DNA from 4 places in the Exiguobacterium sp. s143 genome. Region 3 is predicted to be linked to each of the others. Evidence: riboswitches for the same ligand, from Rfam matches in the RefSeq annotation. Region 3 holds a riboswitch; each other region holds the start of a gene.
The links. A riboswitch is a leader RNA that binds a small molecule or an ion and turns the genes downstream of it on or off. The one in region 3 is predicted to bind S-adenosylmethionine.

Region 1 (7,919 bases), on a different contig from region 3:
AGACGGATAAAGTCGCGTTCATCAGTCAGAGCGATATCGCGATCACGACTCTCTTCAAGATCCTTATGGGTGAGATGGAACCGGATAGCGGTACGTTCAAATGGGGCGTCACGACTTCACAGTCGTACTTGCCAAAAGATAACTCGGAATTCTTCGAAGGCTCGGACAAGACGATCCTCGATTGGCTCCGTCAGTACTCACCGGCAGATGAGAGTGATACGTTCCTCCGTGGATTCCTCGGTCGGATGCTCTTCTCAGGAGAAGAAGTTATGAAAAAAGCCTCTGTCTTATCTGGGGGCGAAAAAGTCCGTTGTATGCTTTCAAAAGCAATGCTCAGCGGTGCTAACGTTCTCGTCCTCGACGATCCAACGAACCACTTGGATCTCGAATCGATCACAGCACTCAACGATGGCTTGATCGCTTACAAAGGTGCGATGCTCTTCAGCTCGCATGACCATCAGTTCGTCGAAACGATTGCGAACCGTATCATCGAGTTGACGCCAAACGGTATCGTCGATAAAGAAACGACATACGATGAGTACTTGAACAATGATACGATCCAACAGCAATTAACAGCGTTATACGCACAATGATGTCAAAAGAGACCGGAACTGTCGTTTCGGTCTCTTTTTTGAACACTTTGAAGGAGGAATGCGATATGCGTCATCGCGTATGTGCCGCGCTGATTGAAGAGCAACAGATCTTAATGGTTGAATTACACACGCCTTCCCGGACATTTTGGACGTTACCGGGCGGAGGTGTCGAGCGTGGTGAAACAAAAGAACAAGCCGTCGTGCGCGAAGTATTAGAGGAGACGCATCTTCACATCACAATCGAACGACAACTCTACGAGATTTCAATCGATCAGGGAATCGAGACATGTTTTCTCGTTCAACGCACCTCAGGTAGTTCTTCTGCACCTCGACTCGGGATTGATCCCGAACTTCCGCTTAATAAACAGGAATTACGAACCGTCCGTTTCCGACCACTAAAGGACCTTCAAGATGATTCACAGATTACTCGTTTGCTGAACTTACTGTAAAGGAAAGATTAACTAACTGAGATATAACTAACCAGGTTTCTTTACACTCCCTACATAATCGACTGAGTGAACTACTCACCACTTGTTTGCTTCGCAAATTGAAGTAGGAGCCTCTTGGGAAGACCGTACTTTTACAAGCTACGATTATTGACCAAGCTCATCGGGTGGTCCCCACCCTGAAGAATTTTCAGTATGCTAACATCAACAAGTTGATGCTCGCGTTGATGTCTCGATCATGAAGAGCACCACAAATACAGCTCCACTCGCGCACATCCATGGCTTTCTTCTCGCTTTTTATTCCGCAAGAAGAACAAATCTGTGTAGAGGCATACAATTGATCCGCTTTGATAAGTGTTCGCCCGTAGAATTTGCATTTGTATGCTAGCTGACGAACAAACTCATACCAACTGACATCCCCGATCGATTTGGCGATCTTATGGTTTTTCATCATGTTCTTCGACTTAAGTGTCTCAACGACTATGACTTGGTTATCGTCAACGATTCGTTTCGACAGCTTATGAAGAAAATCTTGACGTTGATTCGCAATCTTTTCATGCTTCTTGGAAAGGATCATCCTCGCCTTCTCTCGGTTCTTACTCCCAATTTTCTTGCGTGACAAGCCACGTTGCGCCTTCTTTATCTTATCTTCAGACTTTCGAAGAAAGCGCGGATTGGCAACTTTCTCAGAAAAATGTTTATCGTTTGTCAGGATGGCGAAGTGCTCCAAACCAAGATCAATCCCTACTTTATGTTTGGCGGGAATCCATTGCTCTTCGGCTTGATCGACGAGGATCGAGATGAAGAATTTTCGGGTCCTCGTCATCGAGATCGTCGCGGACTTGATCACACCTGTAAACGGACGATGTTGTTTCAACTTCACAAAACCAATCTTAGGAAGCTTCACCTGACATGCCTCGATTCGGATGCTTCCCTTCAGATTGTTCGTCGTGTAAGAGGCGCGGTCGTTGTGCTTCGATTTGAACTTGGGGAACCCAACAGACTTATCCCGAAAAAAGTTCTGGTATGCCTTATTCAAGTCCATCTGAGCGTTCGCTAGGGAAAGACTATCGACTTCTTTTAGGAAAGGGAATTCAGGTTTGTACTTTGCTGGGGTTGGGAGCTTCTGCTTCACGTCAGGGTCGAGCTTAGACTCTTTATACAATCGGATACGCTCTTCGAGCATCTTATTGTAAACGAAACGGACACAACCGAACGTCTTCACGAAATACTCTTGTTGGAACTTCGTCGGATAAAGTCGAAACTTGTACGCCTTCAGCAAGGAAATCACTCCTCTCCTTTTTTTCGATGTAGTGTCTGATGACATCGATCGTCGCATTTCCGGTCCTCACTAGACAATAACTTCGGGACCAAAACATTTCTTTTCAAAGTTGTGTTTTGACATGTGGAAAATCGTGGTTGATCAATCGACTGCTGGTACTCTTATAAGCGTTCAGAAACTTGGACATTTCCGCGTTTGGGTGCGCTTTAAACAACACATCGATATAATCGTTGTCATGGTTCCACTCGATCAGTGTAATACGATATGACGTGCCTATTCGTTCGAACATCTGTCTCGCAAACGTCGAGATGGCGTCATCAATCACTTGTCTCCTGTATTTCACTACGAGGATAAGATCGTAATTCAGAAGAAAGACTGAATGCTTATCTGTGTTAAATTTTGTTTGTGTATCAATTCCTTTTATTGGTTGCACTGATTTCATCAAATGATTATAGTCTTATCGAAACGGGTGATTCATCTCCTACCTACGCTACACTTAGAGGTGGGAGTATTCTCGCCTGATTTTGATAAATCGTATACGAAGCGACAGGATACAAAAACGCGGGAATCCGTTTTTTCATGCGTTATTCTTCTTTTGTTTCGCCGCTTCTTCTTCGACACGTTGCAACAGCCCATGAACGATTTTCTCATTCTCTCGCTCTCCTCCAAGCGACAACAGACTCTTTCCAACAAAGTTCGCTCCCTCATTTTTTCCCGTATAGATCAACAGACAACGGTCATGGTCGATCGGTTTAAGTGTAAACGTCATCTCGATCTTGAATATTTTAGCCAATGTGAATCCAATCGTATTTTGTTTGAAGTCAGGCTCGTTCGTATAGGCTAAATCGGTCACGATATAGGTTTCAAGTCGATTACCCTGCATGTATGTTTGACGATACGTCGAACCGACGACACCCGGTTTTCGTTCAATCACCTCGTGCTGGACGACGTTTGGAATCAAACGCTGCAATCGCGTGTGATCAAACAAGTGCCATGCTTCCTCAATCGGAATATCGAGCTGTCGTTCTTCTCTCCACGTAATCATAGATCCGCCCCCTTTTCTATACAAATACCCTGTCATCCGGTCTTGTAACGTCCGGTGACAGGGCGAGAGCAGATTCTTATTTTACTGTGCTTGTTTCAAGGGCTGCACCGAGGAACTTCGCTAGTTCGAGCATACCGTAGCGTCCTGCAGCTGCCTCGGCATCCGAATTATAGTTCGTATTCGTATTGACGTCATACGTATAGATCGTACCTGACGCATCCTTAATGAACTCGATGCCTGCGACCGCGATTTGGTTCGCTTGGAGGAATGCTTCATACTTTTGGATGATCGGGTCATCGAAGCCTTCAACGATTTGGAACTTCATCGGTGTTTGCGGTGCTTCTTCACCGACTGGGCAGAACAAGTCGTCGATCACGCATGCATCCGCTGGGCAAAGCTCGAACCCTTCTGATGTATCGACTCGAACCGCGTAGACGAACTTTCCACCTACGAACTCACAACGTGTGATGTACGGTTCTGGTGCTTGAATATACTCTTGAATCAACGTGATGCCATCGACTGGTTCGTCGAATGTCGGACCGTCGAGATAAGCTTCAAGTGCTTCAATCGAGTGGAACAGCTGGACGCCGAGACCTTTTCCGGCACGGTTGTGTTTCGTGATGAATGACGAAACACCGATTTCTTTTGCTGCTTGTACGATTTGATCACGTCCGACGGCAGCCGTCGTCTTCGGTACACGAATCCCAGCCTTCCGCAACGCCGTATATTGATTGACTTTGCTGACTTCAAGACGGAGCGCACGCGTTCCGTTAAAGACGGTCCGGTCATGCTCTTCTAACCAAGCGAGGACCCCTTCCGTCAACTCCGGCGCGTAACGATGTCCCCGCGTATGCGAAGAAGCACTCATCCGGCTGTAAAAGACGCCTTCTGGCGGCAGTTCATCCAGCGGAACGATTCCTTCATTCAAGTGCCACTGTTCATACGGTAATTCGAGTTCTTCGAGACGTTTGATGAGATGGTCCGTCCATTCTTGGTTTTCGTGGAGAATATGAATTTTTGTCATGATTGTTGACCTACCTTTCGTTTCGCTTCGACCAGTGGCATTACGTCACGAGCAAAGCGTTCCATTTCTTCAAGTTGTGGTGAGAATTGTAACAAAAGTAACGTGACACCGACGGCTTCGAACGCTAGAATCCGTTCAGCGATTTGTTCTGGTGTCCCGATTAAATTCGGACGTAGACCACGGTTCGAGACAGAATAATCGTTCCGCTCGACCTGTTGCTCCAGTTGCGATTTACTAATGAAATCCTGATAACCGGCATAACCGGCGCTGTCTTCCTTGACGTCCGTGATCCGTTGCCATTCAAGAAGTGCTTCTTCTTCCGTATCCCGACAAATGATGTAGGCAGCAAGACCGAAGCTTTCGAGCGGCTTTTGTCCCGTCGCTTCCCGGCGTACTTTCATGTCGTCGATTTTATGGGCTACTTCTTCAACAGTGCCCCCGTGCATGACATAAGCGTCACAGTGTTCGACGATCGTTCGCTTTCCAGCTTCACTCTCTCCACCAGCGTAGAGCTTGATGCCTGGACGCTGGACTGGCTTCGGATGGAGTTCTGCTTGCTCGATCGTGTAGTGATGACCGGAGAAGCTATACGGTGACGCATCTGCCCACAGTCCCTTCATGACCGTGACGAACTCTTCCGTCCGAGCATAGCGTTCATCGTGCGCTGTGAAGATACCGTTGTATTGTTTCGCTTCCTCTGCCCACCACGCTGAAACGACGTTGAGCGTAAAGCGTCCACCACTCAACTGATCGATGTTTGCCGCCATCTTCGCCGTCGTCGCTGGATTATGGAACCCGGGACGAACCGCTGTCATGATCTCAAGGCGTTCTGTCGTTGCAGCAATCGCTGCTGCCGTCGTCCATGCCTCAAGACTCGGTTCCTTAATGCCTTTGATATCATTCAAGTTCAATTCCGCAATCAACGTCGTCGAGAACCCGATTCGTTCTGCTGTTTGTGCGACTTGTTTCGCATAATCGAAGGTCGGTGGCATCTGTTCATCCTCGACGTTACGTAACCATCCCCCAAAAATCGGTAACCAAAAACCATACTCCACTCCATCGTCCCCCTTATCATAAAAAAACGCTCTTTTCGAAGTTCGAAAAGAGCGACGGTATCTTGTCCTGTCCGCTCTTATCTTCGGAAGGTATCCCTTCCTGGAAGTAGCACCTTCCGCCGTAGCGGGGTTGCTGAAGTGTCTTCGGGCCAGTCCCTCGACTTCTCTAGATAAGATGTGTTGCATTCATCGTACAAAATTCACTGAACTAAAGCAACCATTAAACCGTCTTTTCCAATCGGAATTATTTCACGCATAAAAAAATCCCGACGTCGTGTCGGGATTCGGTATTAATATGGTGCGACGAAATCTGATGTTGGCTCTGGCGCTTGTTCACCACGCACACGATCATAGAATTTTGCCATTGTGACGCTGAAGTATGGTCCAACCCATAAGACAGCAAGACCAAGTGTAACGATCACGAGTAATGCCCAACCAATGAATGATAGGAAGAGTAAGAATGCTTCCATTTTATGACCATCCATGAGTTGACGTGAACGTGTGATGGCCTCGAAGATACCGACCGATGGTTCATCTCGAAGGATGTAGAACGTCAACAGGTAAGAGAACGACTTGATGATCCCTGGAATGATCAAGAGTAATGTCCATAAGAATAAGAAGACCGCTTGCACAATCGAGACGCCGATGACTTTGCCGAAGATTTTATACGGCTCGAACAAATCAGCTACTTTGACTTCTTCATTGCGTGCGAACGACATCGCGACCCACGTCCAACCCGCTGCGATTGGGATCAATAAAATCGAAAGAATGATACTGACCGCACTCATCGCATTTAGATCTTCGTTAGGATCTGGTCCGATGAACGTCGGAACGCTCTGGATGATAGAAAACAGTACGAACATGAGGATGGCAAATCCCCAACGACCGCTGAGCGACTCCTTCGCTGCTTTTTTTAATTGAGATGACATGAGTAAGGTCCTCCTTGAAAAATAAGTTCTCACCTTACTTTACGGTCGAATTCTTCTAATGTTTCACTCTTTTTTCAATAATTTCCCGTCTCGTTGCTGGTTGAGCCAAGCACGCTCAAGTTGTCGTTCACACGCCGTGTATAACGATCGTCGACCGTCGAGCCGTTCCATCGCGAATGGAATACCATGCTTTTTCGCCTGCGCGATGACATGTGCACTCGCTGCATGAGAAACGCGACTCGTCACGACGACGATCGCGTCCGTCTTTTTGGCGAGACAGGCAATCTTTTTCGCGGACTGTGCGTCCCCTGCAAGATGAATCAATTCGATTCCCGTCGGCGCAAAGAACTCGCGATAGACAGCGGTCTGTTGTTCATTTCCGACGATGACGAGACGCATTCCTGTGAAGCGCGTGAAATCAAGTGGTGTCTTATCAACGAAATCCATCAATTGTCCAGGTACGGCTGTCGTCACGATCGGTTCAATCGTTCGCTCTTTTGGCATACGGACGCGACGCTGTGCTTTTTTAGCTTTCGGAACCGGTTGTCGTTTCATTTTTCGTGCATACCGATTTGACTTTTTCGTTGTCACAGACGTCTTCACTACCGGTTGCTCTACCTCTGATGGGCGGTTAGATGATGCGTTGACGATCGGCTCTTTATACGTGAATGGATGCTTCCAAGCAATCGTCAGTGTATCCTTCCGTTCCCGCCACATGACGAGATCGACGAGTTGACCTGCTTCTAGTCGCAAATAGCGCATGTCTTCTACCGGAACGACATAATAGAACGATCTGCCCGACTCATCTTGCAGTGGACCATTCACCGTTTCCTCAATGATTCCATGCGCCTTGACGATTGCTTGTTCAAACACGACACGTTCTGGATTCTCTCTCATTCGCTCCGTCGAGACGACGGCTTCGATACGGCATATCGTTTTTTGATCATCCTGACGATCGACACGGACACGGACTTCCATGCCGTGCTCGAGATTCCAATCGCGGACGTCTCGTTCAGAAATATGACTGCCCGACCATTCTAGTAAAGTACCACCTTTTAACCCCCGCTGAAACGTATAGGAATAACGTTGCTTGCGTACTGGCTCGCTCGGTACTTGCGGTGGCATGACGATAGTCTGTTTCTCTAACTCCATCACTTCATCGATGACCGGTGTTTCTTGAACGTCGCGCGGTGCATAATACGCTGACATTTTGACCCATTCATCGATTCCGTTCACTTCGTCGAGCCAGAGTTGCCAATCTTCATACTGCTCCACGACCGCTAATTTCATCTGTACCAATTCAGTTGCTCGTTCCAACACCTGTTGCATCATCCGTAACCACTTCCTTTGCGTTTTTTTCACTATAGCAACGAAAAAACGCGGAAGTAGTCCAAAAAAATAACCAGGTTATTTTTTTATTTAGGTACGTTGCTGAATTTCCACAGCCGGATCCTGACGCTTATATTTCGCGACGATGACGATCAAAACCGTGATGATCACAAGCAGGAACCAAGAAGACAATTTTCCAAGATCAACGACTACCCA
Region 2 (7,919 bases), 190 kb from region 3:
ATGCCATTGTTGATGATAGACGCCGCGACGTCCGGTAAGACGCGTGGCGTTTGTCCAGCGACGATCGGAACGATTTTCAGCTTTTTCGGATTCTCGACGATCTTATCGACCGAACCGTTGCCATCGAAGTCGTCCGGTAGCTTGATCAGACCTGCTTCTTGCAGTAACAAGAGGGCACGTCCCATGTTCGTCGCTTCGTTTGGAACAGCGATTTTTCCGCCATTTGGAATGTCTTTGACGTCCTTGTATTTATCCGAGTAGATCCCCATCGGTGCGATGACAGTCGTCGCAATCGGCGATAGCTTCAAGTTATGTTCTTTCTTGAAAGCGTTGAAGTAGGAAATCGTCTGGAAAGCATTGGCGTCGATCTCACCCTCAGCCAGTGCCATGTTCGGCTGGACATAATCGGAGAACTTGACGAGCTCGATTTTGATGCCCTCCTTCTCTGCTTTTTTCGCGACATAATCCCAAACTTGTGTGTCTGAACCGCTGACACCGAGCTTGATCGTCTTTTCGTCTTCTCCTGATGCTGCGCACCCGGCAAATAAAATCGTCGTGAGTGTTGCTCCAATTGCTACTGCTTTTTTCATGGCTGAATCGCTCCCTTGATTAATGTCTTCTAATTTTTCGTGCGACGATGTTGCCTGTCGTCTGTAAGCCTTGGACTAAGATGACGAGAATCCCGACCGTGATGATCATGACTTTCGTGTCGAATCGTTGATAACCATAGGTGATCGCTAAGTCACCGAGACCACCGCCTCCAATCGCACCTGCCATCGCTGACGCCCCGATCAAGCCGACCGTCGCGATCGTTAAGTTCAGGATGAGTGAACCGAGTGCTTCCGGTAGGAGGAAGCGGAAAATCGTTTGAAACGGTGTTGCGCCCATCGCTTCTGCTGCTTCAAGAACGCCTTTATCGACTTCGAGTAAAGAACTCTCGATCAGACGCGCCATGTACGGTGCAGCGTAAAAGACGAGCGGGACGATTGCGGCTTCGGTTCCGATCGACGTCTGGACGATCAACCGTGTCAACGGGATGATCGCGACGAGTAAGATGATGAACGGAATCGAGCGGAAAATATTGACGATACTGTTGAAGAACGTGAACAGCGGGACATTTTCAAGCAATGCGCCTTTTCGCGTTACGACAAGCAGGATCCCGAGTGGTAAACCGATCAATGTCGAGAATAAGAGCGAAACGGATACCATCGTCATCGTCTGTAAAAATGCTGTCCAGATATCACTGTAGTTAACTAGCATGGGCAAGTACCTCCTCGACCGTCACCTGTGCCTGATCGATGTAGTGTAACGCTCGTTTTACTTCAGCCGGCTCACCGATCAGTTCAACGAGCAGAGTGCCAAACGGTGTCTCCTGCAACTCCGTGATGCTACCGTGCAAGATGTTGACATCGACGTCAAAGCGTTTCGCGACTTGTGACAAGAGCGGCTGCCCGGTGTGATGTCCGAGGAAATGAATCTTATAGATCGGATTCGCATTCCGGGACTCGATCAACTGGCGAATCGATGCTGGAATCTCGTCGTGCATGACGGAGCGAACGAAGTTTTTCGCTGTCTCGGTCTTTGGATTCGAAAAGACGTCGAAGACCGTTCCTGACTCGATCAACTTTCCAGCTTCGATGACGGCGACCCGGTCACAAATTTCACGAATGACGCCCATCTCGTGGGTGATCAAGAGAATCGTGATCCCGTACTCCGCATTGATACGTTTTAATAACTGGAGAATATGATGGGTCGTTTGGGGATCGAGTGCTGACGTCGCTTCGTCACATAAGAGGACGGAAGGTTGCATCGCGAGTGCCCGGGCGATACCAACGCGCTGTTTCTGCCCACCCGACAATTGATCCGGATAATGATCCGCCTTGTCCGCGAGATCAACGAATTCGAGCAACTCCGTCACTCGGCGGCGAATCTCATCTTTCTTGACGCCTGCGAGAACAAGTGGTTTTGCAACGTTCGTAAAGACCGTATTCGCATTCAATAGATTGAAGTGCTGAAAGATCATCCCGATCCGTTGTTTTGCTTGGCGCAATTTTTTCGGAGACAGTTGCGTTAAATCTTCCCCATCGACCGTCACCGTTCCTGACGTCGGTCGTTCTAACAGATTGACACAGCGGAGCAGTGAACTTTTTCCGGCACCGCTAAAGCCGATGACACCAAAGATTTCGCCTTTTTCGATCGTCAGGTCGACACCGTCGAGCGCTGCGATCGTCTGATCTTTCGTGACGTACGTTTTTTTGACTTGATGAAATGCGATCATTCCGTTTTCCCCCTTCATTCAACAAAAAAGGTCCCTTCTTGAGAAACAAGAAGAGACCTGGATCCGCACAGTGGCAGAATCCACTCCACTCATCTCTCAGACATCTGTCTGATGGAATTGGCACAGTGCTCATAATGAGTCTGTTGCCGAGGTTTCGTAGGGCCAGTCCCTCCACCTCTCTGGATAAGTATTGCGGTATGAAATTCGTATGTGTGTTGTTGCGTTGTTGCTTATGTCGTAAAACTAATTTTTACATTACGGGTCGAAACTTTAAAAGTCAACCAACTTTGCAAAAATAATCCATTTGGCGCATATCGATGGATGAACAAGTTATGAGTTAGCTTACTCAACGGATCATGATTCGTCAAGAAAGATTTGACAAGTCATTTTTGGTCGTGCTACCATCGTTTCAATGATTATTCCGACAATTCCAATATGATATTTATCAAGAGTGAACGAGAGACCTGGCTCTATGACTTCACGGCAACCTGCAATTTGTAAGGTGCTCCGACCAGCAAAGCGCGGCTTTGGATGATACGGTGAAAAACTCGTGGGCGTCCAAGCAGTGACGTCGACGAGTTTTTTCATGAATGGAGGAAAAATAGTAATGATGAACTATCCTGTATTGACTGGTGCTGAAGCGTTTTATTTTCAAGGTGGATCGATCGGCATTCTAATCTGTCATGGTTTTAACGCCACTCCGCAAAGTGTCCGGGACGTCGGTGAGGCATTCGCTGCTGAAGGTTTTACCGTCTATGCCCCGCGCTTACGTGGACATGGAACGAACGTCCGCGAGTTTGAACAATCGACTGCTCGATGTTGGAAGCAAAGCCTGCAAGACGGCTATGAACGTTTACAAGAAACATGCGATCAAGTCTTCGTCATCGGTCAATCGATGGGTGCGACGCTTGCACTGTCGCTCGCCGCTGACGGCATTCCGTTTGCCGGCATCATTACGATCAATGCTGCTCTTTCCGTTCCTTCTTACGAAGCACTTTCGTTTGATGACGGTCCAGAGTATTTACCGGAAGGGGCACCGGACATCAAGCGGTCTGCTTTCGAAATCATCTATGACCTCGTTTCGAGCCGTTGTGCGTTCGAACTCGTTCGTCTGATGGATGAGACGAAAGGACGTCTTGGATCGATCCTTCTACCGACCTTGATTCTTTACTCGGCGACGGATCACGTCGTTCCGCCGTCGAGTTCGGATTATCTGCATCAGCACATCGGAACGAATGATAAACGAAGCTACTGTTTACTCAACTCGTATCACGTCGCGACACTCGATCATGATCAGGATTTAATCGTTCGTGAGACGATCCGCTTCATCGAACGCTCAAGCCGGTTCTCGCAGGAAACAGGATAATAAAAAAACAGCTATTCTCTTCCCTCTGGAAACGAATAGCTGCTACATCAAAGGACGACCGCGACCGGTTCGTCTTTTTTGTTTAATTTTCTTGGTGCTGCACCGATTGGAGCGGCTTCGGTTTTCCAGGCACCTCATGGCAATGGCGGCACCGTGGCTCATATGATTCTGAAGCGCCAACTAGGATGATCGGATCATCGTAGTTCGCTGGTTTTCCATCAATCAACCGTTGTGTCCGGGAAGCCGGATCACCACATGAAAGACAGATGGCTTGCAGCTTCGTTACGAATTCTGCGCGCGCCAGTAATTCCGGCATCTTGCCAAATGGCTCTGCCCGGAAATCTTGATCAAGGCCTGCACAAATGACGCGTTTTCCGTCTTGTGCAAGTGCTTCGATGACTTGTACGATCTCATCATCAAAGAATTGAACTTCATCGATTCCAACGATTTGTGTTTCCTCTGCTACTGCTGCGTAGAGATCGCGACTCGTCGCCATCGGAATCGCCACGACGGAGTTGCCGATATGAGAGACGACATGCTCTTCATGGTACCGGTCGTCGATTGCCGGCTTGAATACTTGAACGGGCAGTTTGCCGTACTGCGCCCGTCTGACACGACGAATCAACTCTTCCGATTTCCCGGAAAACATACTGCCACAAATTACTTCGATCCAGCCGTACTGATTTATTACATGCATCATCGTCCGACACCGTCCTCTAAAAATAGTCACTTTAACGAGTATAGCCCGAAACGGTATCGAGAAAAAGGGTTGACTTCCGGAAATCAAAATTCATTTTTTCTTTACCTAGAATTTTTGTCCTTTCATTCCAACCGTCCCCTATTTCCTGTACACTGAAGAAGAAGACTCTCACGAAAGAAGGTGTCCCCGATTCATCATCTCTTACATGACATCCTGCACCAATATGGTGCCCTTGGTCTCTCCGTCCTTCTCGCAGGTGGTATCGTGGGATTGCCGGTTCCTGATGAGACCCTGCTCGTCCTGTCCGGTTTTTGGATGCATCAAGGCAATCTACCACTCGTCGGTACGATTCTCGCTGCTTACGCCGGCAGTTGTATCGGGATGACGATCAGCTATTTACTCGGATTAAAACTCGGTATGCCACTATTACACCGCGTCGGACCGAAAATGCGTATCTCAGAAAAACATATTCTTTCCGCTGAAGCCGGATTTCGTCGTTACGGGAAATCGGTCTTGATCATCGGTTACTACATACCTGGTCTCCGCCAACTCTCTGCCTTTTTTGCAGGTGTCTCGAAAATGCCGTTTCGCGTGTTTGCGAGTTATGCGTATACAGGTGCGTTGATTTGGATCAGCGTGTTTTTAGGCGCCGGCTACTTCGTCGGTCGTCATCTCTCGTTCCACAAAGTCATGGACTATATCTTGGCACATCCGGAAGTCATGCCGTATTTAATCGGGATTGCCGGTGGAATCGCCTTCTCCTTCGTCTTGAAGACGTATCTCGCGTATCGTTCACAATTCAGTCTATACAAAAACAGCCTGCTTCCATAATGGAGGCAGGCTGTTTTTTTAAGAACCGACAAGTGATTACTTGCGGCCGTATTTTTTGTTGAAGCGATCGACACGACCATCTGCCGCGTTGAACTTTTGACGACCTGTGTAGAATGGGTGCGAGTCTGAAGACACATCCACACGGATGAGTGGGTACTCGTTACCATCTTCCCAAGTGATCGTTTCGTTCGAAGAACGAGTAGAACCGCTTAAGAATTTGTACTCAGTCGTTGAATCCATAAATACTACTTTGTTGTAGTTAGGGTGAATTCCTTGTTTCATGGTTGATTTCTCTCCTTCCGCCCTGGTTCATTTGCTGAGCCAGAGTAAGTTACCTTCCTATACTAAACGATTTTTTTGCGCGTCGCAATAGTTATTTTTCCGTCGTCGTTTCCTTCTTGACGGTACGTGGTTTAGCCGGTGCGCGTCGGACCGCCTTCTTCTTTTCCTTCTCGAGTTCGACGAAAAATTCCTCATTATTTTTCGTATCACGAATCTTACGTAGGAAAGTATCGACGAATTCGTTCGACTCGTTCATCGTCCGGCGAATCGTCCAAAGTGCATCGAGTTGCTCTTTCGGAAGCAAGAGTTCTTCCTTCCGTGTACCGGACTTCCGAATGTCGATCGCTGGGAAGATCCGACGCTCTGACAACTTACGATCAAGATGCAACTCCATGTTGCCCGTCCCTTTGAATTCCTCATAGATGACGTCATCCATGCGCGATCCTGTCTCAACGAGAGCTGTCGCAAGAATCGTCAAACTACCACCGTGTTCGATGTTTCGCGCTGCCCCAAAGAAGCGTTTTGGTTTATGGAACGCAGCCGGGTCAATTCCCCCTGAGAGCGTCCGACCGCTTTGCGGTACCGTTAAGTTATAGGCACGTGTCAGACGCGTGATCGAATCCATCAGGATGACGACATCCTTCTTGTGTTCGACGAGTCGCATCGCCCGCTCGAGGACCAGTTCAGAAATCCGGACGTGGTTGTCTGGTGTTTCGTCAAACGTCGAGCTGACAACGTCTGCTCCCGGAACCGAGCGCTCAATATCTGTTACTTCCTCAGGACGCTCATCAATCAAGAGAATGATCAGTTCGACATCCGGATGATTCTCCTGAATCGAGTTTGCGATTTCTTTGAGGAGTGATGTCTTCCCTGCTTTTGGCGGTGCGACGATCAAACCACGTTGACCAAACCCAACCGGTGCGATCATATCCATGACACGCACAGATAGATGGCGTGGTTCTGTCTCAAGTCGCATTAGACGATCCGGATAGATCGGTGTCAGTGCCGGGAAAAATAAACGGTTACGGGCAGTATCTGGTGCTTCACCGTTGACGGCTTCCACGCTAAGTAATCCTTGGAACCGTTCGTTTTCCTTCGGTGGACGGACTTTACCTGTGACGACATCACCATTACGTAGATTAAAGCGTCGGATTTGAGATGCTGCGATATAAATATCTTCAGAGGATTGGGAATAATTGATAGGACGAAGGAAGCCAAAGCCACCATCGTTTTGCATTTGTGGGTTGCCAGGGATGACTTCGAGTACCCCTTCGAGGAAATAAAGACCAGTCGATTCAGCCTGTGCTTTTAAAATCTTGAACATCAACTCGCGTTTACGGGCTTCCCGGTATTGTGGGACATTTTTCGTCTTTGCGATTTCATAGAGTTCTTTTAATGTCAGTTGGCTCAATTGAGCCAGTGTATAGGAACGTTCTGGTTTATCTTTTTTATCAGTTGTTGGCATGTTCTTCACCTATTCTTTATAAATTCAACTGCATTCAGCATACTTCCATACATACATCAGGAGGTATGTAATTTTATTCGTGAACTAAAGGTATCATATTTTTTTGAATTCGTCGTTAACAATCCTCTGCGTTTCTTACTTTGTAATATTCAAGGATATTATTTCAGTTATGTTACAAAAGCATCTGTTTTGTCTTCTAACTGAAAAAACGTTTTCAAGTGTGCTCGTGCTAAGATATTCCTGCAGACAAAATTCTTACACAGTTGTAAGGTAGACTGCTTAACCAAACACTTAATGATTTCATCATATAACTTACGGACGCAACACACTACATTTAAACGGAGGAATTCTTAACATGAAACGTTTTCTAGCATCGATCGCGACGGCAGCCTTAGTGGTTTCAGGTTTTACATCAGTGGGTACAGGTAAAGTTGAAGCAGCGACAGTCACGAAAGTCAAGATCACGGACAACGGTCTTCGTGTTCGGACAGCACCTTCTACGAAAGCAAGCATCGTCGGGAAAGTCAACGCTGGTCAAGTCTTTACATACAAAGGCAAATCAGGCAGCTGGACAAAAATCTCATACGGCGGTAAAACACGCTATGTCTACTCACAGTACACAAAGACATACAAATCATCTTCTAGCGCTAAAAAATCAACAAGCTCTTCTTCTAAACGGACGAAAATCCTGAACGAAGCAGCAAAACATAAAGGTACACCTTATGTATGGGGCGGAACAACGACTCGTGGATTCGACTGCTCTGGTTTCACAAGCTACGTGTACAAGAAAGCGGCTGGTAAAACATTGCCACGTACGTCTTCTTCACAATATTCTTCTTCTAAGAAAGTTAGCGTTTCAAAAGTACAACCAGGAGATCTTGTCTTTTTCTCACACGGTAGCGGCATTCAGCACGTTGGGATCGCAACAAGCAAGTCAAGCATGGTCAACTCAGAAACAGGTGGCGTTAAATACTCAAGCTTCAAATCAGGGTACTGG
Region 3 (7,919 bases):
CTTCTCGGTCCTCACTGACATATAACAGCCCGTCTTCTGGACCGACGAACGGAATCTCACCGACTGTAAACAAGTCTTTACCAGCAAGAACATTCGCATGCATCTCCTGCAAAAAGTCATGCACGCCGGGCTGATTTCCAAGGTACGAGAGATCAAACGGATTGGCGACATCTTCAAACGACCGTTTTTTGATCAAGTTGATGACATCCATCCGGAAGCCGTCGATCCCTTGAGCGATCCACCAGTTCATCATATCGTAGATCGCTTGCCTCACAGCTGGGTGCTCCCAGTTTAAGTCGGGCTGTTCTTTGGCGAAGGAATGAAAATAATACTGCCCGCGTTCTTCACTCCACGTCCACGGGCTTGGCGCAAAGTACGAGCGCCAGTTGTTCGGAGGCGTCTCTTTCGTGCCGTCTTTCCAGATGTACCAGTCATCCTTATCGTTAATCCGCTCTCGCGACTGACGGAACCAGTCATGCTGGTTACTCGTGTGGTTCACGACTAAATCGAGAATGACCTTTAATCCACGGGCATGAGCGGTCGTGATCAACTCCTGGAGATCTCCCATCGTTCCCGCTTTTTCCATGATCTCGTAATAATCGGCAATATCATAGCCGTTATCGACGTCCGGGGAACGATAACACGGATTCAACCACACGACATCGACACCAAGTGAAGCGATGTAATCAAGCTTATCGATGACACCTCGTAAATCACCGATCCCATCCCCGTTCGAATCTTTAAAGCTACGCCAGTAGACTTGATAGACGACTGCCTCTTTCCAGTTAGCTCGCTTCATCTTCCCACTCCTCTCCCTACTCTTTATTCCCGCTCCACTTATCTGTACCTGTTTATCCGACAATTTTTTTGAATTTCGAAAAAGTTCTTTTCTTTTGACTGAATATTCGTTATCCTTGACGACAATACCACGAAGGAGGCATTCATCCATGAAACATTTCGCTCCATCCATCGCCATTGATCGGCTTCCTGCTCCTGTCTTCGCTGAACTCGCGAACCGAATCGGTGCTGTGAAAGCTGCCGGACACGATGTCATCACACTTGGTCAAGGAACACCCGACCAGACGACGCCTGTACATATTCTCGATGCCTTAAAACAAGCCATCGACGAGCCAACGAACCTTCAATATCCACCGTTTCGTGGACATGATTTTCTAAAGCAAGCCGTCGCGCGCTTTTATGCGACTGAGTTCGGTGTCACAATCGATCCGGCAACGGAAGTCGCAATTCTCCTCGGCAGTAAAGCCGGCATCGTCGCCTTACCGCAGACGATCGTCAACCCTGGAGAAGGTGTCATCGTTCCGGATCCAGGATACCCGGATTACCTGTCTGGCGCAGCACTTGCTGGCGCATTCCCGATTACGCTTCCGTTACTTGAGAAAAATAACTTCTTACCGGATTACGACTTACTTGATACGACGGACGTCGAGCGTGCCCGGATGTTGTTCCTCAACTACCCGAGTAATCCGACGGGTGCGACCGCGACGGCAGAAGCCTTCGAACAGACAGTCGCTTTCGCCGATGCCCATGATATCTGTGTCGTCCATGACTTAGCATACGGCGGCATCAGTTTCGATGGTCCGACGCGAAGCTTCCTGCAGACGGAAGGGGCAAAAGACGTCGGGATCGAGCTATTCTCACTCTCAAAACGCTTCAACATGTCCGGCTTCCGGATTGCCTTCGCGATCGGAAATCCGTCCGTCATCTCAAGCATCGAAACATACCAAGAACATCTCTACGTCAGTGCCTTCACACCGATTCAGCATGCGGCGACCGTTGCCCTCACGAGTGACCAAACGTGCGTCCGCGAGTTAAGTAGCTTGTATGAAACGCGACGCGATGCGTTGTTCGCAAAACTCGATGCGATTGGTTGGAGTGGACCACGCCCGGGCGGTTCCTTCTTCGTCTGGCTTCCTGTTCCAGAAGGTTACACGTCCCAAAGCTTCACCGATCACCTGCTTGACGAAGCACACGTCGCCGTGACCCCTGGATCATTCTTCGGCGAATACGGTGAAGGCTACGTCCGGATTAGCTTGATTGCTGACGTCGAACGTCTCGAAGAAGCCGTCGATCGAATCGGAACGCTCAACCTGTTCCGGACACCTGTTGCGGAATAATTCTGAAAAAACATTTGACAGATGGGAATCATTTCCGTTAAAGTAAATCCCAACAGCATAACTACTTATCGAGAGCGACCGAGGGATTAGGCCCAACGACGTCCGGCAACCACCTGTAAGGAACGGTGCCACATCCTACAGAATGATTTTCATTCTGAGAGATAAGTTACGAAATCTTACACTTTCGTCGCTTTTTTCTGGTTGCTCCGCTACTAGGAAAAAGCGACTTTTTTTGTATGAGGAGATGAGCGGATGATTGAATTCAAACACATTACAAAACGGTTCGTTCGAGATCGGACCCCGATTTTTGCATTACGGGATGTCGATTTGACGATCCAAAAAGGAGAAATCTTCGGGATCATCGGTGAGTCCGGTGCCGGTAAGAGTACGTTACTTCGCCTAATCAACGGACTCGAGCATCCGACACAGGGAACCGTCAAGGTCGACGGTGTCTCGCTTGGCGGAATGTCAAAAGCAGATTTGCGTCAACTTCGCTTACGGACAGGAATGATCTTTCAGCATTTCCAATTGATCCAGTCGCGCAACGTCGCGGATAACATCGCTTTTGCGCTCAAGGCTGCTGGAGTCAAACGAGCAGACTTCCCGGAGCGAATTCGCGAACTCGTCTCGCTCGTCGGACTTGAAGGATTTGAGACGAACTTCCCGAGCCAATTAAGCGGTGGGCAGAAACAGCGCGTCGGGATTGCCCGGGCACTCGCGAACGATCCGACCGTCTTGTTATGTGACGAAGCGACATCAGCTCTTGACCCCGTTACGACACTACAGATCCTTGAACTGCTGAAGGATTTGAATGAACGACTCGGATTGACGATCGTCCTCATCACGCATGAGATTGATGTCGTCAAACAGATTTGCCATCGCGTCGCGGTCATGTCGCAAGGTGAAGTCGTTGAAGTCGCCTCAACCTATGACCTGTTCAGTCAAGCCAAGCATCCAGTGACGCAACATTACGTCGATACGGCACTACAAATCGAATTGCCGGAACGCATCTTACAGGCAACTCCAGGCAAGATCATCCGCTTGCAGTTCACGGGCGAGAAGACCGGTGAGAGTACGTTATCAGAAGCAATCCGCCGTTACGATATCTCAGTCAGCATCTTGCACGGCAAGGTCGACTACATTCAAGACGTCGCCTTCGGTGTCCTGATTGTCAGCTTGACGGGATCATCCGACCAAATCGCTCCTGCCCTCGACTGGCTCGCGACGGAACTTCATGCACTCGAGGTGATTCAGGATGTGGCTTGATCGTATTCAAACGATGTTACCTGAGCTCTTGAAGGCACTCGGCGAGACGGCGTGGATGGTAGGAATTTCACTTGCCTTTGCATTGGTCGTCGGGATTCCGCTCGGGATTCTCTTGTTCGTCACCGACCGGGGATTATTTTTTCAAAACCTTGCCGTCCGCCGTGTCCTTGACTTCGTCGTCAACATCGTCCGGTCGCTACCGTTCATCATCTTGCTTGTTGCCCTCATTCCGTTAACGAAGTTCTTACTCGACAATACGATTGGTCCGACGGCAGCATCCGTCAGTCTCAGTGTCGCAGCGATTCCGTTTCTCGCGCGACTCGTTGAGACGTCACTGCGCGAAATTCCGCCTGGTCTAATCGAAGCAGCGGAAGCATGTGGGGCGAAACCATTACGGATCATCGTCAGTGTCCTCTTACCGGAAGCACTCCCTGGCATCATTCAGGGCATCACATTAACGACGATCAGCTTGATAGGCTTCTCAGCGATGGCTGGTATCGTCGGCGGTGGAGGTGTTGGTGACCTCGCGATCCGTTTCGGTTACTATCGCTACGATAATCTCATTATGATCGTGACGATCGTCGTGCTCATCGTCATCGTTCAAAGTATTCAAGCACTTGGCAATCAACTGGCGCGAAAAACAGATAAACGCTAATCATACATACAAAGGGAGAGTGGAATCATGAAAAAACGATATGCCTTTTTAGCAACAGCCTTACTCGGTGCAGGAGTTCTCGCGGGATGTGGAGACAGCAGTGCTGACGAAAAAGACAAGACGATCAAGATTGGTGCGACGAGCGGTCCGTATAGCGACATGGTCAAACAAGCGATCCAGCCGCAACTCGAAAAGAAAGGCTATAAAGTCGAAATCGTCGAGTTCAGCGATTACATCCAACCGAACATCGCCCTCGGTAGCGGGAACATCGACGCCAACTTGTTCCAACACTCGATCTATCTCAAGACGTTCTCTAAAGAAAAGAACCTCGATTTAAAAGGACTCATCACGGTTCCGACAGCACCGATGGGACTATACAGCAAGACAGCGAAGACACTTGACGACGTCAAGACAGGTGCTGAAGTCGCGACGCCGAATGATCCGACGAACCAAGCACGGGCACTGAACTTACTTGCGGAACAAGGCTGGATTGAACTGAAGCCGGATGTCGATCCACTAACTGTTTCAGAGAAGGATATCGTCAAGAATCCGAAGAAACTCGTCATTAAACCACTCGAGGCGGCTCAATTGCCACGCGCCGTCGAAAGTGTCGACATTTCAGCCGTTCCAGGGAACTTCGCACTTGCTGCGAAATTCGACTTACTTGATGCGTTAGCGCTTGAGACGATGGACGAACAATACCGTAACCTCGTCGCTGTCCAAACGAAAGATGCGGACAAGCAAGTCGCAAAAGACTTAAAAGCAGCCGTCGAATCGGACGCTTTCAATACAGTCATCGAAAAATCATTCAAAGGCTTCAGTAAACCTGAATGGGCAAACTGATGTAAAAAACGACCGGATTTCAAGGAGAGATCATCTCTTTGAAATCCGGTCGTTTTGTGTTAGAACCGATACCACATCAGTTCTTCATCATGATAGGTATCATCGATTTTCAGCGCCCGCGGTTCAATCGCGTATGATTCAAAACCAAGTGATCGATACAACGCTTTAGCAGCTTCATTCGTCCGGACGACCGAGAGATGGACTTGCTCAATCACAGGATGCTGCTTTAATGTACGTAATGCCTCTTCTACGAGTTGTCGTCCGACCTGTTGCTTTCGGGCGCGTGGCGCGACGTACATCGCAAATAGATTCGCTCGATGTCGCATCTTGAACGGCTCTAAGTTGACGATCGTGACGACACCGACGAGTTCATTTTCATGAAACGCACCGAACGTCATCGACTGTTCGCTTTCAAGACGAGTTGCGTACCGTTCGATGGGTCGATCTTTTTCTGCTTCATAATCAGAGCCGAATGCCTCAGGATGGTTTCGTAAGGCTTCTAACCGCAATGCTTTGTAACGAGTTGCATCTTCTGCCGTCAATTGACGTATTTTCAACTGCTCCACCCCCTGTCTGTAGTATAGTACAAACCGTTCCATGAAAAAGAGGACGACATCGAGCGATATCGTCCTCCATTCTTCTATTTAAGGTGTCCGGAAATTAATCGTAAAGTACGGTGCGTTGTCTCGGAATGCTACACCGACATCCGCCTGCTTGAAGCTCTTTTGAAGGATGTTATCGCGGTGTCCTTTCGAGTTCATCAAGCCCCAATGCGCCGCAAAGACATTCGGATAGCCCATCGAGAGATTCTCACCGGCTCCCATGAACTTGATACCGCCTTGTTTCATTCGATCGAACGGGTCACGCCCTTGTGGATCCGTATGCGAGAAGAAATTATTCTTCGCCATGTTTTCGCTGTGACCTCGTGTGACCGGCTTCAGTGCCGTGTACGGTGCTAACGGATTCAACTTATAGTCGCCCCGTTCCCAGTTCATCAACCGAAGCATGAGTTTCTCATCTGTCGTTCGTAACGCATTCGACGCCGTACCGTAGAAGCCTTTTTTCTTCGCTTCGACGTCTTTTGGAATCGCAAGCGTCGCTTTGACTTTATTGCCGTCATGTTGATCGAAGAAATATGTCACGTAATTGCCTTTCTTCTCATAGACGGCGGCATGATCCAGATTCAACATGTAGTTCGTATTGCCTTTACGGTAGGACTTCACTGCGGTCCAACCTTTTTTCTTCAAGGAAGATTCCGTATCCTTATTCAAGACCGCGCCTTGCGTCGTCACCCCGTTCTTGAAACGATACTTCCCATAATCTTTTCCATCCTTCGTCAAGGCGACGAATTCCTCCGTTGATGTCCGTCTGACTTCCCAGTCGTATCCCGGATACTCACTGCTATATCGATCAATCAGCTTGCCGCCGCTTTTCGGGTAATCGGCTTCTGCTTGTTCCATTGGAATGTTTTCGTAGCCGAAAAAGGCTACTGCTGCTACTCCGATGATTAGCCATTTTTTCATGCCCTCGTTTCGCCTCCTTCTATTTCATTACCTTTATTTTAAAAGAAAATCATTCCTTCGAACAGTCATCGGCTCTCATTTGTCTAAATCACATCTTTCGTCCACAAATCCGACATATTTCATGAGAGCGCTACCATTTCAAAAAAGCTTTTGTTTAAACGATTCTTGAAAGTATTTAATACACATACTAAATGATTTTCCCCTTTTATTAAAATGTGTGAACATTCTTTTATTTCATTCTAAACGATTTTTGATTGCTCTCCGATTCTCGACTCGGTATCATTAGAATTCGTAAGCCAAACTTTCAATGCTTTTCCAAATAACATAATGATATAAAGGAGTTGACCTATGGTTTTACTGTATTTCATTTATGAATCCATTGCTTTTTTACCGATTCAACAATACTTATTTTCCGGCTGGATGATTCTTGTCGCGTTGACCGTATCGTTTAGCTTGGCTAATGCACATGAAGATGTTCGGCTGAATCAACGGCTCGGTTTTGAGTTGCTCGTACCTGGATCAGGTATGCTGCTCTCTAAGAAATTCATTCCTGGTCTTGCTATCATCCTTTTTTTAATCTTGATCCACTTCACGTATATGTTCCGCGCCATCCCTCTACCGATTGCTTTAATTTCGACACTCTCGATCAGTACACTCTCACTTCTTTCGCTTTTTATACCAGCACGCAAAAAAGCGGACCGCTAAGTCCGCTTTTTAATTTATTGATATTTTGTTGTTTCAGTTAGTTTATATTTGTTCGACAGTTCGAGCCAAATCGTTTTGCCTTTTTTCGTTTTCACTTGAATGTACGGACGTCCTTGCGAAACACGAAGTGCGAGCAATTCGCCTTGTTGATCACCATGCGTCTCACTTGCTTTTAACCAATGACGACCTAATTTACGCTCAATGAAGATATGCTTCCCTTTTTGGACAGCACGCCAGATGCCGACTTCTGCTTTTCCTTTGACCGGTACGGCCGTCTCTGCACCTTGAATCGAGATGATCGCTGGATCGTGGTCACTCGCGCTACCGTCTGCTTCCATATACTCTGAGTTGATGTTGACGATATCTGAAGACGTATAACGTTTTAAGTTGTTCGAGATTAAGATATGGTCGAGCACTTGAGCGTTTCCGTTGTAGACGTACGAGTACCGCTCTGATTCCGGCAGATCGTCAACTGTGTTCCACAAGTTATCACCTTTTAAGATATCAAGCGTCTTCGAGAACTGGAAGTCGTTTAAGTCACCGAGAACGACAACGTTTGAGCCTTTGACTTCCGTCTTCAATTCAGAGACGAAATCTTGGACGATGTTCGCGATCGCATGACGCTGGACTTCACTTTTACGTACGACCGGTTGGTTCTTACCGAAGTCAGCTCCGTCGCCACCTTTTGAGTTGAAGTGGTTGACGATGACATGGTACGAATCACCGTTGAAGAGGAATTCCGCGACGAGCGGTTTCCGTGAACTCGCGAAGTTCGGATCCGTCGGTTGGATA
Region 4 (7,919 bases), on a different contig from region 3:
GTCAAATAGAATCAAAGTGACTTCATCTGAAAGAGGAGGATGCTGCATGCGTTATAAAATCAATGATCAACTTCGGATTCGTCGTTTTACACCAGAAGATGTAGAAGCGGTTCACGCCTATGCCTCACAACCCATCGTCAGTCAATTCCAGTCGTGGGGACCGAATACCGAAACGGATACGAAACAATTCCTACACGATGCGCTTGAAAGTGAACTCGAGACACCAAGACGTCGTTATGTCTTTGCCGTGACGTTTCCAAGTGACGTCGTCATCGGTGCCGGTGAACTCGTCATCACAGACGTTGAGAATAAAATCGCCGAAATCGGATACGTCCTCTCGCCTGATGAATGGGGGAACGGATACGCGACGTCGATTGCCTCTTTCCTTCTCCAATTCGGTTTCGAAAAACTAGAACTACACCGCATCACGGCAACGTGTGACCCGCGGAACGTCGCTTCCGAACGCGTGTTGCAGAAAGTCGGCATGACGAAGGAAGGACAGCTTCGCGAGACGGTCTATCTCGAAGACCACTGGCGCGATTCCTTGATTTACGGCATGCTCGACTGGGAATGGCAAGTGGATCACGAAGAAGATAACTAACATAGGACTTCAAACGGTGTGCCGAGGCATACCGTTTTTTATGGACAATCTCCTATTTTTTTGATTTTTATCAATTTTTAAACAAGCGCATGCTACACTATTCATAATGACAAATTTTAAGAATTGGAGTGAACCTCTTGATGAAAAAATGGACTGCTCATGTTGCTGGACTTGCCGCAACGTTAATGTTGAGCTCGGTTTTACCCGCACCGGCTTTCGCTGAATCGCCACCTGCTCAACCGACAGCAGAAACACAAACAGTCACCGAGACGACCGGGGCGGCTTATTTAAAAGAGGATGCTGCGTTGCTACAAACGGCTGATTCCACAACGGTCATTCAACAACTACCAGCAGGAACGACATTCAAGACACTCGGCACGGACGGTGACTTCACTCGTGTCAGTTGGCAAGAAGGTACTGCGTATGTCGCAACAAACGCGTTAACGCAAACAGCACCTGTCTTTCAAAAACAAGCTACGCTGATGTCGAAAAGTCCACTCTCATTAGTTGCTTCACCATTTGATCCCACCGTCGTGACGACACTTCCCGCCTATCAGCGAATCGATACATACGGCACTTTCGACACGTTCACGCGTCTGAAATGGAACGAGCAATACGTCTACGTACCGACGGCACAACTCGAGCAACTTCCGAAATTAGTTGGAACGCGTTATGCCAAACGAACGACTTCTCTTTTCGTTGAACCGAAGACGACGAGCGCGAAGTCAGCTGTCACTCAAAATCAAGCATTCGAAACGTTTGGTACGACGGGTACTTTTACACGCGTGGCCACTAAAACGGGTTACGCCTTCGTATTGACAACTGATTTAGCTGATGCGCAGGTCGAAAATTATCCGGAAACAGGACTGCGTTATGCCAAACGAACGACTTCTCTTTTCGTTGAACCGAAGACGACGAGCGCGAAGACAGCCGTCGTTCAAAATCAAGCATTTGAAACGTTCGGTACGATCGGTACTTTTACGCGTGTTGCGACTAAGACGGGTTACGCCTTCGTATTGACGGTTGATTTAGCTGATGCGCCGGTCGTGAACCATCCGGAAACCGGGCTACGTTACGTCCAACAGCAGACAACGGTCTATGCTACTGCGACTACGAAAGGAAAAGTCGTACAATCGATTCCTGTGAATACTTCTCTTCAGACGTACGGCATCGAGGGGTCATTTACACGAATCAAACGAAACGACGAGTATGCCTATGTGTTGACGGCACATCTCGGTACGTTGAAATACTATCCGAAGACTGCACGCCTCTATGTTCAGCGCGCTACGCCAATCTATTCGGACGCCAAATCTTCAAGTCCTGTCTTGAAGCAACACCAAACGAATACGCTGCTGACGGTGTATGGCACAAGCGGTACCTATAGCCGGATCATCTTCCGTGGAGTTCATGCTTACGTCAAGACAGCTGATCTCGGTACTGGAAAAGTCTATGCATCAACCGGGACACGATACGCGAAACGCAATTTGTCCGTCTACACGTCTGCTTCGACGAAGAGCAAAATCATGTATTCCGTCAAACGAGCTGATAAGCTAACGATTTACGGCACAAGCGGTAGTTACACACGCTTGAAAAAAGGATCGGTCTACGGCTACGTCAAGACGACGGATCTCGTGACGAAAAAGCCGGATCTGTATGACGTCACTGGTCAACGCTATGTGACGGAAGACGATGTCGTCATTCGTTCGCAGGCAAAACTTTCGAGCAAAAAAATCGGCACACTAAAAAAAGGTACCTCGATTTCGATCTACGGAAAAAGCGGTTATTATACACGCGTCAAATATAAAAATGCCTTTGGTTTCGTCGATTCGAGTCGTATCGGACTGAACAAGCCGACGGCAAAAGCAAAAAAAGGCACGACATTTTATGTCCACCTGGACCAGACGCCACTCTTCTCTGCCGACGTAGCTTACAGTCGCCCAGCTGCCTATTTGAAGAAAGGGACGAAATTAATCGGTCTAAAATCAATTGATGATGATTTTTGGCAAGTTCGCCTGGCAAATGGTCAAACGGGTTACGTCCTCAACCCTTATATCAGCACGAGCAAACCCGATATGAAACTGACACAAAAAGCGATCGACCGGGCGAAAATCTATACGGTCAAACAGACGACGTCGTTCTTTGCGAGTCCAACAAGTCCAAAAGGTAGCGGACTCGTTGAACAAGGCAAACGGGTTTATCCGCGTCATCGAGTCGGAAACTTCTATGTCATCCAGTCAGGCTGGACACCTGTTTATCTTCCTGTATCCGCTGTGACGATCACGTCCGATAAACGGGTCGTTAAAAAGAATAATACGCGTGGTGAAAAGCTGATCCAAGCAGCCGTTCAACATATCGGTACACCATACACATGGGGTTCGCAAGATGCCGTGAACGGTGGTTTTGACTGTTCCGGTTTGATTCACTACGCGACGAACAAGGCCGGAAAATACGGTGGTCGGACGAACGTTCGTGGCTACTGGTATGGTGCTTTCTTTACAAATCGCCGGACGAGTATTGCAAGCGGTAAACGCTCGGATATCGTCTTCTTCCAGAACACTTATACAGATGGTCCATCGCATATCGGAATCATGCTCGATAGCGAACACTTCATCCATGCGGGCGGTTCACAACTTCAAATCAACTCGATTTATGAACCGCGTTGGCAAGAGCATTTCCTCGGATTTAAATCGATGTAAGACAAAAAAAGACGAATCCGTCGAAATCGACGGGTTCGTCTCTTCTTATCGCAATACGTTAAAATGTCATCTCTACGTATTTCGTTACTTGTCGATCCATCAAGTATAACTCGATCTGTTCACGGTAGGCTTTATAGTGATCGGATGCGATATGCGCTTCAAGTGCCTCTTCATCCCGATACACTTCATACAGCATGAATTGATGCTCATCCTCGATCGATTGATGTAAGGAATAACGTAAGCACCCTTCTTCTTTTTGTGAGGCATGATAGACCGTTTGTAGAATCGGGAAGACTTGATCCGCAAGTCCTGCTTTGATTGTAAGTACAGCGTTGACGACGATTTCTCCCATGTTTCATTATCCCCTTTCGTGATTACCTGTATCTGTACCCATTTTCACGAAAAGACACACGTCAAAGGAGCTTGAAGATGCAAACTCAACTTTTTGAAGCACTTGAACAATTCGAACCGACGATGATCGCGTTACGTCGTGATTTTCATCGACATCCGGAACTCTCTTTCCAGGAAGTCCGCACACCAGAACGAATTGCAAACTTTTACGCGGAGCAGGGCATCCCTTATCAAACAGCCGTCGGAGGTCGTGGTGTCGTCGCGACGATCGAAGGCAAACAGCCTGGTCCGACGATTGCGGTCCGTGCAGATTTCGATGCTTTACCACTTCAAGAAGAGACGACGCTTGCCTTCCGGTCGATCCATCCCGGTGTCATGCATGCTTGCGGGCATGATGGTCACACGGCAATGGTGATGGCCCTGGCTGCTACGCTCTATCCGTTACGTGATCAATTGCAAGGAACGATTCGAATCATTCACCAGCATGGTGAAGAGGTCTTTCCCGGTGGAGCCATCCAAATGATCGAAGCCGGTGTCCTCGAAGGTGTCGATGCGATTTTTGCGACACATCTCGAAAATGATTTACCGGTTGGTACGATTGGGTTTCGGGAAGGACATACATTATGTGCAATCGACGAATTCGAAATCATCGTTCATGGTCAAGGCGGGCATGCCCAAGCACCACATAAAACAAAAGATGCGCTCGTCGCTGGAGCGCAGCTCGTCTGTAACTTACAGCATCTCGTTAGTCGACGGGTCGACCCGTTCGAGCCGGCAGTTCTTGCAATTGGTTCTTTCCATGCGGGAACGGCGCCGAACATCGTCACGGGTGAAGCACGCATCGTCGGTGAAATTCGGACGTTCAATGAGACATTGCGGCATCAGCTCCGGCAAGAAGTCGATCTTGTCGCCAAAACGACATGTGCCGGCATCGGTGCTACCTATTCAATCGACTTCACGACGGGTTACCCGGCGCTCTGGAATCATCCGGACGAGACAAAACTTGTTCAGGAAGCCGCTTCTTTCTTACCGGAAGCATCCGTCCGGGCACTCACACCAATGATGGCTGCGGATGACTTCGCGCATTATCTAACACATGTCCCGGGAAGTTATTTCTTCACTGGCTCCGGATATACGGACGGTCGCGTCAACTATCCACAGCATCATCCGCAGTACGAAATCAACGAACAGGCGTTGTTGATTGGTGCGAAGACACTCGGAGCGACGGTTTTACGTGCCTTAAAACCTAAGGATTGACTTTATTTCTGTGTGAATGGTATCATCACAACAATGATAACGAATGACATCAACTTCATATACCCTTATCAAGAGTGGACCGAGAGATCTGGATCGATGACGTCCCAGCAACCTGCGCATAGCAAGGTGCTACGACCAGCAAAGCGAAAGCTTTGGTTGATAAAAAGCGGCGACTCCTTTTGCAACCAAGCGAAGGAGTCGTTTTCGTTTTCTCGCTGTCAGACATACAATGGGGATTTCCCACGGAGAGGAAGAGACAGATGGAAAAAGCAACATTTGCAGGTGGATGTTTTTGGTGCATGGTGACACCGTTTGAAGAATTACCAGGAATCGAGGGAATCGTATCAGGTTACATGGGCGGACACGTCGACAATCCGACATACGAGCAAGTCAAAACAGGAACGACGGGACATCTCGAAGTCGTCCAAATCACGTTTGATCCGAGCCTGTTCCCGTACGAGCGTCTGCTCGAACTCTACTGGCCACAAACGGATCCGACGGATGCAGAAGGTCAATTCCAAGATCGCGGCACGCAGTACGCACCAGCGATCTTCTATCATACGGATGCACAGCACGAAGCAGCGATCGCTTCCCGTGACGCCCTTGCTGCAAGCAATCGTTTCAAACAACCGATCGTGACGCGGATCGATGCCGCTTCTGAATTTTATCCGGCGGAAGAGTACCATCAAGACTTCCATAAGAAAAATCCAGAACACTATAAAAAAGATCGTGCTGCTTCTGGTCGCGATGCTTTCATCGAGCAGGAATGGAAAGATACGACGACGGTCTAATCACTTCGAACCATATACAGTAGCTGAAACTGATTTCAAACATCTCGTTCTTACCCTACTTTCAGTAAAAAGTGGAGGATGATCGAGATGTCGTGGAATCAGTTTTTTTTGTATGTAAAAAAATGATGTCTTCTTTACCAACACCCTTACATAAATTTGTAATCGTTTACAAAAGAAGCCTTTTGTTTTACGGTTAATAAAAATTAACCGGTTAAAAAGGAGATCAGTGCATGGAACAAAAAGCGATTCACATGTTAGAGAACTATGAACAGTTAAAAGTGATCAGTGATCCGTTACGAACAAAAATCCTCATGTTTCTCGTCGAAAAACCACACACGGTACATCAGTTAGCCCACTTGCTGACGTTATCCCGCGCGAAGGTCCTCTATCACGTACGGGAACTTGAAAAGCATGACTTGATTCGTCTCGTCCGTACGGAAGAACAGGGCGGCAATCTATTGAAATACTATCAAGCGATTGCTCGAGGATACATTCCTGCCGATCATCTACTGAACTTCGTCGAGACGAATGAAGCGACCCGGCAGTCGTATCTTGAGGTACTAGACCGGGCAAAGACACGCGTTCTTACGGCTCCGACAGCTACTTTTTCTCCTTCATCTTCGAACATCGAGGACTGGATGAGCTTATCACTTCAAAAGGAACTGGCGATGTCTGAAGCCGATTTTCGGCAGTTTGCTACAAAATATCGTGCTCTATTGGACGAGTTCACACGGTCCCCTTCACTAGACAAAAAAGATAAAAAACACTTCTATATCATGACGACTGCCTTTGCAATTGATGAACCACTATTTGAGAATGACGACGTCTAAACCGGAGGTGCCACATGCTGCCTATTGAAATGGATACGCAACAATCGCTGTTTAAAAATCGATCTTTTTTATTTTTATGGGGGTCCGGTATGTGCTCTGCCCTCTCCCTATCAACCTATCTGTTTGTTGAACAATGGTATGTCATCCATACGCTAAACCAGGCGTCATATCTTGGATTCGTCCTCATGGCCACCTTGTTACCCCGTATTTTTCTCATGTTATTCGGTGGCGTCTTATCCGATCGCTATAAACGTTCGACGATCATGCGCATCTCGAGCGCTTTACGAATCAGTTTCATTCTCTGTCTTCTCGCATTACTTCATACCGATCAGCTTACATTGCTGACGATTTTAGGATTCGCCTTTCTATTCGGTAGTGTGGATGCATTCTTTTCGCCGGCGAATGCTTCCTTACTTCCTACGCTCGTTCCGAAAGAACAACTCACTAAAGCCAATTCACTGATTCAGACATCTAATCAAATCGCCCTCTTTTCAGGTCCGATTCTTGGTGGAGTCATTCTCAGCTATTCCTCTTACTCGCACGTCTTTCTCGTAATTTTCGGGACACTCTGTCTGACGCTCCTTTTCACGTATGGTATTCGTGAATCTAAGATCAAGCGATCGCTTCAGCATTCAGCTCTCTTTGAACTAAAAGAAGGGCTGCATTACGTTTTTCACTTTCAGCAACTCAAGCAGACACTTTTTCTTGTCATCTGTGTCAATTTCTTTTTCTTTGGACCACTCTTACTCGGAATCCCCTTACTCGTTCATGATGTGCTCCAAGGAGATGCGATGGATTTAAGTTATATGCAAGGTGCTTATCAAATGGGAATGCTCGGAGGGGCGCTCTGGAGTGGTTTTACGCAAACGAAAGTAAATGGGCTTACCTCATCGGTCCGATTAATTGGCGCCTTAGGTCTGCTTCTCTTCCTGCTTAGTCAAGCGCAGCAGATCTTGTTGTACCTGATCATCCTGTTATCACTTGGTGTCCTTTCTTCGATCATCAATATTCGCTTCATTACGTTCATCCAGTCTCAGTGTGCGGAACAGACGATGGGACGTGTCATGAGTGTCGTGAATGCCGCGTCAAATGGTCTCATTCCATTATCTTACGCGCTCCTCTCGTTTCTACTGTCGTTTCACGTTTCGATCACGACAATCATATTGTACTGTGGTCTTCTCATTATTGTTCTCTCACTTTACTTCAGAAGACGAATGGTTCATCTATTCGATTGAGATCAAGTCACAACACATAAAAACATGCGAATCTCCCGATCGAATTAGCGGGAAACGCGCATGTTTTATTTAGTCAATCTAGAACGTGAGTGTTCATCCTCGACTCCTGCAGGGAAAGAAAGCGCGAGTCGCGCTTTCGTCAGGGTCAGGTAAGACCC

Region 1: another riboswitch for S-adenosylmethionine. It lies ahead of KNQ03_RS13790 (LLM class flavin-dependent oxidoreductase); the one in region 3 lies ahead of KNQ03_RS06960 (methionine ABC transporter ATP-binding protein).
Region 2: another riboswitch for S-adenosylmethionine. It lies ahead of KNQ03_RS07825 (methionine ABC transporter ATP-binding protein); the one in region 3 lies ahead of KNQ03_RS06960 (methionine ABC transporter ATP-binding protein).
Region 4: another riboswitch for S-adenosylmethionine. It lies ahead of msrA (peptide-methionine (S)-S-oxide reductase MsrA); the one in region 3 lies ahead of KNQ03_RS06960 (methionine ABC transporter ATP-binding protein).

The regions. Positions count from the first base shown of each region.
Region 1 covers NZ_JACSMX010000004.1:160,882-168,800, forward strand. The annotation lists gene KNQ03_RS13760 (ABC-F family ATP-binding cassette domain-containing protein) at 1-593, shown strand, start outside; gene KNQ03_RS13765 (NUDIX domain-containing protein) at 659-1,042, shown strand; gene tnpB (IS200/IS605 family element RNA-guided endonuclease TnpB) at 1,230-2,321, opposite strand; partial or broken gene tnpA (IS200/IS605 family transposase) at 2,338-2,763, opposite strand; gene KNQ03_RS13780 (SRPBCC family protein) at 2,899-3,366, opposite strand; gene KNQ03_RS13785 (ATP-grasp domain-containing protein) at 3,443-4,390, opposite strand; gene KNQ03_RS13790 (LLM class flavin-dependent oxidoreductase) at 4,387-5,445, opposite strand; SAM riboswitch class I at 5,520-5,622, opposite strand; gene KNQ03_RS13795 (DUF975 family protein) at 5,736-6,374, opposite strand; gene KNQ03_RS13800 (DUF2325 domain-containing protein) at 6,438-7,703, opposite strand; gene KNQ03_RS13805 (DUF817 domain-containing protein) at 7,794-7,919, opposite strand, start outside.
Region 2 covers NZ_JACSMX010000001.1:1,505,434-1,513,352, forward strand. The annotation lists gene KNQ03_RS07815 (MetQ/NlpA family ABC transporter substrate-binding protein) at 1-590, opposite strand, end outside; gene KNQ03_RS07820 (methionine ABC transporter permease) at 610-1,260, opposite strand; gene KNQ03_RS07825 (methionine ABC transporter ATP-binding protein) at 1,250-2,278, opposite strand; SAM riboswitch class I at 2,365-2,468, opposite strand; SAM riboswitch class I at 2,718-2,819, shown strand; gene KNQ03_RS07830 (alpha/beta hydrolase) at 2,886-3,644, shown strand; gene KNQ03_RS07835 (thymidine kinase) at 3,727-4,341, opposite strand; gene KNQ03_RS07840 (DedA family protein) at 4,525-5,175, shown strand; gene KNQ03_RS07845 (type B 50S ribosomal protein L31) at 5,212-5,457, opposite strand; gene rho (transcription termination factor Rho) at 5,549-6,922, opposite strand; gene KNQ03_RS07855 (C40 family peptidase) at 7,278-7,919, shown strand, end outside.
Region 3 covers NZ_JACSMX010000001.1:1,312,465-1,320,383, forward strand. The annotation lists gene KNQ03_RS06950 (alpha-glucosidase) at 1-799, opposite strand, end outside; gene KNQ03_RS06955 (aminotransferase class I/II-fold pyridoxal phosphate-dependent enzyme) at 948-2,135, shown strand; SAM riboswitch class I at 2,198-2,303, shown strand; gene KNQ03_RS06960 (methionine ABC transporter ATP-binding protein) at 2,388-3,401, shown strand; gene KNQ03_RS06965 (methionine ABC transporter permease) at 3,391-4,056, shown strand; gene KNQ03_RS06970 (MetQ/NlpA family ABC transporter substrate-binding protein) at 4,084-4,899, shown strand; gene KNQ03_RS06975 (GNAT family N-acetyltransferase) at 4,959-5,456, opposite strand; gene KNQ03_RS06980 (CAP domain-containing protein) at 5,544-6,422, opposite strand; gene KNQ03_RS06985 (hypothetical protein) at 6,771-7,127, shown strand; gene KNQ03_RS06990 (chitobiase/beta-hexosaminidase C-terminal domain-containing protein) at 7,142-7,919, opposite strand, start outside.
Region 4 covers NZ_JACSMX010000003.1:270,377-278,295, reverse strand. The annotation lists gene KNQ03_RS12730 (GNAT family N-acetyltransferase) at 47-601, shown strand; gene KNQ03_RS12725 (C40 family peptidase) at 742-3,297, shown strand; gene KNQ03_RS12720 (putative quinol monooxygenase) at 3,356-3,649, opposite strand; gene KNQ03_RS12715 (M20 metallopeptidase family protein) at 3,727-4,905, shown strand; SAM riboswitch class I at 4,968-5,071, shown strand; gene msrA (peptide-methionine (S)-S-oxide reductase MsrA) at 5,166-5,696, shown strand; gene KNQ03_RS12705 (winged helix-turn-helix domain-containing protein) at 5,927-6,526, shown strand; gene KNQ03_RS12700 (MFS transporter) at 6,541-7,761, shown strand.